Regions from separate parts of the Kitasatospora sp. NPDC058243 genome, predicted to be linked through region 1. Evidence: riboswitches for the same ligand, from Rfam matches in the RefSeq annotation. Region 1 holds a riboswitch; the other holds the start of a gene.
What was found. Region 1 has a riboswitch for cobalamin ahead of ACFVX9_RS06665 (FecCD family ABC transporter permease). Riboswitches for the same ligand answer to the same signal wherever they lie in the genome.

Region 1 (4,138 bases):
AGGCTGCGCGGGGTCTTCGAGGCCGCCGCCGAGGGCGACGAGATCCGGGGCGTCGACCTGCTGAACAGCCTGCTGATGGAGTACCCGGTCAGCCCGCTGGTCTCCGGGCACGACTACCTGGACGACGCCGGCCGGCCGCGCTGGCACCTGCACCTGGCCGACAACTCGCCGACCGCCACCGCGCACTTCAGCGCGGTCGCCTGCATGGGCCTGGCCGTCCACCTGACCGAGCTGGGCGCCGACCGGCTCGGCATCTGCCAGGCCGCGCCCTGCCGCAACGCCTACCTGGACACCTCGACCAACCGCTCCCGCCGCTACTGCTCGGACCGCTGCGCGACCCGCGCCAACGTCGCCGCGTACCGGGCCCGCAAGCGCCAGGAGGCCGAGGCCGCGGCACTCGGCGCCGCCGGCTAGGTCCCCGGCAGGGCCCAGGGGGTCAGAGCTGCTCCGCCCAGACGCCCAGGCGGCGGGCCAGGCCCGGCACCCGGGCCAGCCGGGTGCTCAGCAGCAGCCGCTCCAGCCGCCGCCCCGGCGCCAGCCAGGCCGGGCGCGGGCGCAGCCTCAGCAGCACCCGGCCGAGCACCAGTTCGTCCGGGACCGGGCCGTAGCTGCGGCTGTCGCTGTCCACCGGCCGGTTGTCGGACAACAGCCACCAGCCCCTCGGACGCCGCTCGGCGGCCCGCTTCACCACCAGCAGGTCCTGCTGGAAGGGGTGCCGGAAGAGCACCACCGCGCCGGGCCGGATCGGCGCGCCGTAGCGCACCAGCAACTGGTCGCCCTCGCGCAGGGTCGGGACCATCGACGGGCCCGCCACGTCGACCAGCCCGAACGGCACCGCGCCGCCGCCCCGCCCCCGGGGTTCCGTGCCCGCCGGTTCCGTGCTCCGCGCCACGACTCCTCCTCCCGGACCGACCGGTCCCAGTCTGCCGTACGGACCGTCACCCCGTTCGATCCGTTCGATGTCCGGATTACCCCGGTTCCGGGTCCGCCTTTTGCCCTAGGCCCACCGCCCGATCGCGAAACCCCGGGGGCGGAAGGGTAATCTCGGGCGCGGGAAGACGATCTAAGGAAGGACTCCCATGTTCTCTCGTCTGTTTGCACCGCGCGCCACCGCCCACGCCCACTGTGACCTGCCCTGCGGCGTGTACGACCCGGCGCAGGCCCGGATCGAGGCCGAGTCGGTCAAGGGCACCCAGGAGAAGTACCAGGCCAACGAGGACCCGGCTTTCCGCACCCGCGCCCTGATCATCAAGGAGCAGCGTGCCGAGGCCGTCAAGCACCACATCTCGGTGCTGTGGAGCGACTACTTCAAGGCCCCGCACTTCGAGAAGTACCCGCAGCTGCACCAGCTGATCAACGACACCCTGAAGGCCGCCTCGGCCGCCAAGGCGTCCACCGACCCCGCCACCGGCCAGGCCCTGCTGGACCTGATCGCCGAGGTCGACAAGATCTTCTGGGAGACCAAGCAGGCCTGAGCCTGACGCGTCGCCACCCGACCGCCCCCGTCCGCGAGCCCGGACGGGGGCGGTCGTGCGTTCACGCCCCACCCGAGCCCGGTAAGGGTTGCCTAGCCTGAGTGGCTGTTATGCTGCCAGGGCGTCCGAGGGGGAAGTCCGGTGTGAATCCGGCGCTGACCCGCAACGGTGAGCACGGCCCCCTGGGCCGCGCCAGCCCGATCGCCCCCGGCCGCTGAACTCCCGACAACTCGCCGTGGACTGCGAGGGGATGGCGCCCGGGCCCGCGCCCGACCGGTGCCGCCCCCGCGCACCCGCGGCCCGAGGCAAGGCGCACCGTGAGCAGCACCGCAGCCGCGGGCAGTGGCGCAACGAGCCCGCCCGCCCGCCGAATACCCGCCCTCCCGCTCGCCGTCGGCCTGGCCGCCGCCCTGCTGCTCTCGCTGCTCTGCGGCGTGGCGCTGGGCGCCTCCGGGATCGGCCTGCCCCGCGTCCTGCGGCTGCTGGCCGCCGGGCTGACGGGCGGACGGCTGGAGGCGGACGAGGCCGCCGCCTACGCGATCGTCTGGGAGATCCGGCTGCCACGTGCCGTGCTGGCCGCCGTGGTCGGCGCCGGGCTGGCCGCCACCGGGGTCGCCGTCCAGGCCCTGGTGCGCAACGCGCTGGCCGACCCGTTCGTGCTCGGCATCTCCTCCGGCGCGGCCGTCGGCGCCAACGCGGTGCTGCTGCTCGGCGCCTTCGCCTCGCTCGGGGTGTGGGCGATCTCGGCCTCCGCGTTCGGCTCCGCGCTGGTCGCCATGGTGCTGGTCTACCTCGCGGCGCGGACGGCCTACGGGCTCACCCCGCTGCGGCTGGTGCTCACCGGCACCGCGCTCTCCTACGGCTTCTCCGCCGTCACCGCGCTGATGGTCTTCGCGGCCGCCCGCGGCGAGGCCGCCAGGGACGCCATGATGTGGCTGCTCGGCAGCCTCGGCGGCGCCACCTGGGGCTCGGTGCCGATCGCCGCCACCACCGTGCTGGCCGGCCTGGCGTACCTGGCCTGCGCCGCCGGCCGGCTGGACGCGCTCGCCATGGGCGACGAGACGGCCGCCTCGCTGGGCGTGGACCCGGACCGGCTGCGCCGCGAGCTGTTCGTGGTGACCGCCGCCGTCACCGGCACGGTGGTGGCCGTCAGCGGGGCGATCGGCTTCGTCGGGCTGATGGTGCCGCACCTGGCCCGGATGCTGGTCGGCGCCGGGCACCGCCGGGTGCTGCTGGTCGCGCCGCTCGCCGGGGCGCTGCTGCTGGTCTGGGTGGACATCGTCTCGCGCACCCTGCTGGCGCCCGCCGAACTGCCGGTCGGGGTGGTCACCGCGGTGCTCGGGGTGCCCTGTTTCCTGCTGCTGATGCGCCGTCGCGGCTATTCCTTCGGAGGCCGCTGATGGATCTCGCCCTGGACTCCGTCTCGGTCGAGCTGGCCGGTGCCCGGCTGGTCCACGACGTCGCCCTGGACGCCGCCGCCGGGCAGGTGGTCGGGCTGATCGGACCGAACGGCAGCGGCAAGTCGACGCTGCTGCGCTGCGTCTACCGGGCGTTGCGGCCGGCCGCCGGGGCCGTCCTGCTGGACGGCACGGACCTGCACGCGCTGACCGCGCGCGAGGCCGCCCGGCGGGTGGCCGCGCTCCCCCAGGAGCACTCCGCCGAGTTCGACTTCACGGTGGCCGAGGTGGTCGCCATGGGCCGGCTGCCGCACCGGCGCGGCCTGGGCGGCCCGGGCGCGGACGACCACGCCCGCTGCACCGAGGCGCTGCGCAAGGTCGGCGCCGAGCAGTTGGCCGGGCGGGGCTTCCTGAGCCTGTCCGGCGGCGAGAAGCAGCGGGTGCTGATCGCCCGCGCGCTGGTCCAGGAGCCCCGGCTGCTGGTGCTGGACGAGCCCACCAACCACCTGGACATCGCCCACCAGTTGGACGTGCTGGCGCTGGTCCGGGAGGCCGGCCCGACGGTGCTCACCGCGCTGCACGACCTCAACCTGGCGGCCGGCCACTGCGACCTGCTGTACGTGCTGCGGGCCGGCCGGATCGTCGCCTCGGGGCCGCCCGCCGAGGTGCTCCGACCCGCCCTGCTGGCCGAGGTGTTCGGCGTCCGGGCCACCCCCGTCCGGCACCCGGTGACCGGCGCCGTCCAACTGCTCTTCGACCGGATCTGACCCACCCCCCGAAGGAACCCCCGTGCGCACCAAGGCCGTTGCCATCACCGCCCTGCTCACCCTCGGGCTCACCGCCTGCGGCGCCGAGATCGCCCCGAGCGGCGACGCCACCGCCGCCTCCGCCCACTACCCGGTGACCGTGGAGAACTGCGGCACCAAGCTCACCTTCCCGCAGAAGCCCGCCCGGACGGTGACCAACGACGTCGGCATCACCGAGCTGATGCTCGCCCTCGGCCTGGCCGACCGGATGGCCGGCTACGTGATGCCCGACGACAAGGGCCGGGTCGACCAAGTCGCCTGGAAGGACGGCTACCAGCAGACCGCGTGGCTCTCCAAGAAGGAGATCACCAAGGAGATCGTGCTGGGCGCCAAGGCCGACCTGGTCTTCGCCGGCTGGCACTACGGCTTCGACGAGGGCCGCGGCTTCACCCCGCAGGCGCTGGGGGACCTCGGCATCGCCTCGTACGTGCTCAGCGAGTCCTGCCGCAGCGGCAAGGGC
Region 2 (4,138 bases), on a different contig from region 1:
CGAGGGGATCCGCGCCCAGGTGATCGACAAGGACCGCTCCCCGCGGTGGAACCCGTCGACGCTGAGCGCCGTCGAGCCCGCCACGGTGGCCCGCTACTTCGCCCCGCTCGGCGACCGGGAACTCGGCCTGGCCCCCACCACACCCCTGGAGCGCTGGTGACCCACCGCAACGGATTCAACGGATTCAACGGATCCAACGGAGTCATCGGATTCATCGGACTCGGCAACATGGGCGGCCCGATGGCCGCCAACCTCGCCACGGCCGGACACACCGTGACCGGCTACGACCTGGCGCCCGAGGCACTGCGGCGGGCGTCCCGGACGGAGAACGGCGTCCGTCCGGCGCGGTCCGCGACCGAGGTGGCGCGGGAGGCCGACGTCGTCATCAGCATGCTGCCGGCCGGCCGACACGTGCTGGCCGCCTACGCGGACCTGCTGCCCGCCGCCCGCCCGGGAACGCTCTTCGTCGACTGCTCCACGATCGACGTCGCGGACGCCCGGGCGGCGCACGACCTCGCCGTGCACGCCGGGCACCGGGCCGTGGACGCGCCGGTCTCCGGCGGGGTGGTCGGTGCCACGGCCGCGAGCCTCACCTTCATGGTCGGAGCCGCCGAGCCGGACTTCGAGGCGGCTCGACCGGTGCTGGAGGCGATGGGCCGCAAGGTCGTGCACTGCGGACCCCCCGGTGCGGGGCAGGCCGCGAAGATCTGCAACAACATGATCCTGGGCATCTCGATGATCGCGGTCAGCGAGGCCTTCGTGCTCGGGGAGAGCCTCGGGCTCAGCCACCAGGCCCTCTACGACGTCGCCTCGACCGCCTCCGGCCAGTGCTGGGCGCTCACCACCAACTGCCCCGTCCCCGGACCGGTGCCGACCAGCCCGGCCAACCGCGACTACGCGGCCGGGTTCGCCGCCGCCCTGATGGCCAAGGACCTCGGCCTCGCCGCCGGGGCCGCCGACGCCGCCGGCCTGCCCACCGAACTCGGACGCAGGGCGGCACAGCTGTACGCGGACTTCGCGCAGGCCGACGACGGCGCCGGCCTGGACTTCTCGGCGATCATCACCACCCTGAGGGAGGACGGCAAGTGACCGGCTACGAGACGATCCTGGTCGAGCGCAAGGGCCGGGTGGGGCTGATCACGCTCGACCGGCCCAAGGCGCTCAACGCGCTCAACACCCTCCTGATGAACGAAGTCGTGCAGGCGGCAACGGAGTTCGACCGTGACCCGGAGATCGGCTGCCTGGTCATCACCGGCTCGGAGAAGGCCTTCGCGGCCGGCGCCGACATCAAGGAGATGCAGTCCCTCGACTTCGTCGACGCCTACCTCGGCGACTGGTTCGCCGCCTGGGACCGCTTCGCCGCGCTGCGCAAGCCCGTGGTGGCGGCGGTGGCGGGCTACGCGCTGGGCGGCGGCTGCGAGCTGGCGATGCTGTGCGACATCCTGCTGGCGGCGGACACCGCGAAGTTCGGGCAGCCGGAGATCAAGCTCGGCGTGATCCCGGGCATCGGCGGTTCGCAGCGGCTGACCCGGGCGGTCGGCAAGGCGAAGGCGATGGAACTGTGCCTGACCGGCCGGATGATGGGCGCCGAGGAGGCCGAGCGGGCCGGCCTGGTCTCCCGGATCGTCCCGGCGGACCAGCTGCTGGCCGAGGCCCTGACGGTGGCCGAGACGATCGCGGCGATGTCCACCCCGGCGGCGGTCATGCTCAAGGAGAGCGTCAACCGCTCGTACGAGACCACGCTCGCCGAGGGCGTGCGCTTCGAACGGCGCCTGTTCCACGCCACGTTCGCCACGGCGGACCAGAAGGAGGGCATGGCGGCCTTCGCCGAGAAGCGCCCGCCGGAGTTCCTCAACCGCTGACGGTCCGAGCAGTTCGCGGCGCGATGTGGCGCGATGTGACGCACGAACCCTTGACCGGATCTTTTCCGTATCGCCATGATGGGCCGTCAAGTTGTGACTCCGCCGCTGGGGGAAGTCCGGTTCGAATCCGGCGCTGACCCGCAACGGTAGGCCGCCGACTCCACGTCGGCGGCGAGCCCGAGTACCCGGCGGCGGAGGTGTGTCGTCCCCTCCTCCCGTCGTGGTCTGCGGGCCGGAGCTCCGAGGGCTGCCCGGCTTGTTGCCGCCGCCCTCCGGGCCCCTGCGTGCGGGCCCGGAAAGGCCCACCGTGTCCCCGTTCCGACGCCCCCTGCGCCTCTTCGCGATACCCGCGCTCGCCCTCGCCACCGTCCTCCCGGCGGCCGCTGCCGCCCAGGCCGCGCCTGCCGCCGCGACCTCGTCCTCGACGATCCGCCCCGACGCCGCCGCGGGCGGCTGGCTCGCCCGCCAGCTCGTCGACGGCGACCACTTCGAGTCCGTCTTCAACGGGACCGCCTACCCCGACCAGGGCCTGACCATCGACGCCGTACTGGCCTTCGCCGCCTCGCGCAGCTCCGACCAGGCCGCCGCGAAGGCCACCGCCTGGCTGGCCAAGCCCGAGATCATCAGCGGCTACCTCGGCGACGGCACCACCGAGGCCTACGCCGGGGCGACCGCCAAGCTGCTGCTCGCCGTCGAGGTGCGCGGCGGGAACCCGACGGCCTTCGGCGGCGTCGACCTGCCGGCCCGCCTGCGCTCGCTCCAGACCGCCGAGGGCCGGTTCTCCGACCGCTCGCAGTGGGGCGACTACAGCAACGCCTTCGGCCAGTCCCTGGCCCTGATCGCCCTGCACCGCACGACCGGTGGCGCCCCGGCCGCGGCCGTCGACTTCCTCGCCAACAGCCAGTGCGCGGACGGCGGCTACCCGGTCGCCTTCGGCCAGGCCACCTGCACCAGCGACCCGGACGCCACCGCGCTCGCCGCCCAGGCCCTCGCCGCCACCGGCCGCACCGCCAAGGCCAACGCCGGGCTCGGCTGGCTGACCGCCCACCAGAACGCCGACGGCGGCTTCCCGGCCGCCGGGGCCGCCGCGTCCAACGCCAACACCACCGGCCTCGCCACGCAGGCACTGCTGGCCGGCGGGCGCTTCGGGGCCGGACTCAAGGGCTGGAGCAGCCTGGTCAAGCTCCAGCAGGGTTGCGCCACCGACCCGGCGGTGCGGGGGGCGGTCGCCTACGACGCGACCGGCTTCAACCCGGCCACCGGCGCCCGGGCCACCGCGCAGGCCGTCCTCGGCCTGGCCGGCACCCCGCTGGCCACCCTCTCCGCCGCCGGTGCCCGCCCGGACGCGCCCGTGCCGGCCTGCCCGGCGACCACCCGCTGACCACCCGCTGACCCCGAGAGGAGAGCTCCGATGACCGACACCCCGGCGCCCGCGCGCCCGGCCCGCCGCACCCTCGGCTCGATCGCCGCCGCCGTTGCCCTGACCGCCGGCCTGCTCGGCGTCTCCGCCGTCCAGGCCCCGAAGGCGCAGGCCGCCGCCTGCGACGGCACCACCGGCGTCACCGTCGTGGTCGACTTCACCGCCGTCGGCGGCGGTATCCAGACCGGCTGCGCACCCGGCGACCCCGCCAGCGGCCTGGCCGCGCTGACCGGCGCCGGGTTCGCGTACACCTTCCACCCGCGCTACCCGGGCTTCGTCTGCACCATCAACGCCCTGCCGACGACCTGCACCAACCCCACCGGCAGCGCCTACTGGTCGTACTGGCACGCCCAGCACGGCGGCCCCTGGTCGTACAGCAACCTGGGCGCGGGCAGCTACAACCCGGCACCCGGCGACGTCGAGGGCTGGTCCTTCGGCGCCGGCGCCCAGCCGGGCGTCACCGCGCCCTGACCTCCGGAGACACCCCGGTGCCCCGGCCCCCCCGGAAGGGGGGCCGGGGCACCGGCGGTGCGGGGTTCAGACGGCGCGGGACGTTCGGCGCCGCCGGGCGAGCGAAGGGGCGAATGCCAGGTCGGCGGATCACCGCTACCTGGTCCAGGGCATTTCCGTCGACCCGGTGGGCCGGTACCAGGTGATGCCCCACTCCGCGCCCCAGTCCTTGCCGGTCCAGTCGTAGGCGGGTGTCCAGAGTGGCCGGGCCGGTTGAGGTCCCCACTCCTCCGGGTCCGGGCGCACCAGCAACTCGTCCTCATGGGCGTAGCCGCCGGTGAGTACGGTCGCCACGAACTCCGCGAAGCCGCCGTCGAAACGGTCGAGCGCACCGTCGTCGACGCCA

Region 2: another riboswitch for cobalamin. It lies ahead of ACFVX9_RS09785 (peptidase); the one in region 1 lies ahead of ACFVX9_RS06665 (FecCD family ABC transporter permease).

The regions. Positions count from the first base shown of each region.
Region 1 is NZ_JBHVWW010000006.1:73,006-77,143, reverse strand. Features, by position in the region: gene ACFVX9_RS06680 (CGNR zinc finger domain-containing protein) at 1-414, shown strand, start outside; gene sodX (nickel-type superoxide dismutase maturation protease) at 437-892, opposite strand; gene sodN (superoxide dismutase, Ni) at 1,080-1,475, shown strand; cobalamin riboswitch at 1,564-1,703, shown strand; gene ACFVX9_RS06665 (FecCD family ABC transporter permease) at 1,793-2,875, shown strand; gene ACFVX9_RS06660 (ABC transporter ATP-binding protein) at 2,875-3,639, shown strand; gene ACFVX9_RS06655 (ABC transporter substrate-binding protein) at 3,662-4,138, shown strand, end outside.
Region 2 is NZ_JBHVWW010000010.1:30,956-35,093, forward strand. Features, by position in the region: gene ACFVX9_RS09770 (enoyl-CoA hydratase/isomerase family protein) at 1-160, shown strand, start outside; gene mmsB (3-hydroxyisobutyrate dehydrogenase) at 157-1,089, shown strand; gene ACFVX9_RS09780 (enoyl-CoA hydratase) at 1,086-1,862, shown strand; cobalamin riboswitch at 1,930-2,070, shown strand; gene ACFVX9_RS09785 (peptidase) at 2,170-3,243, shown strand; gene ACFVX9_RS09790 (flagellar hook-length control protein FliK) at 3,274-3,753, shown strand; gene ACFVX9_RS09795 (hypothetical protein) at 3,889-4,138, opposite strand, start outside.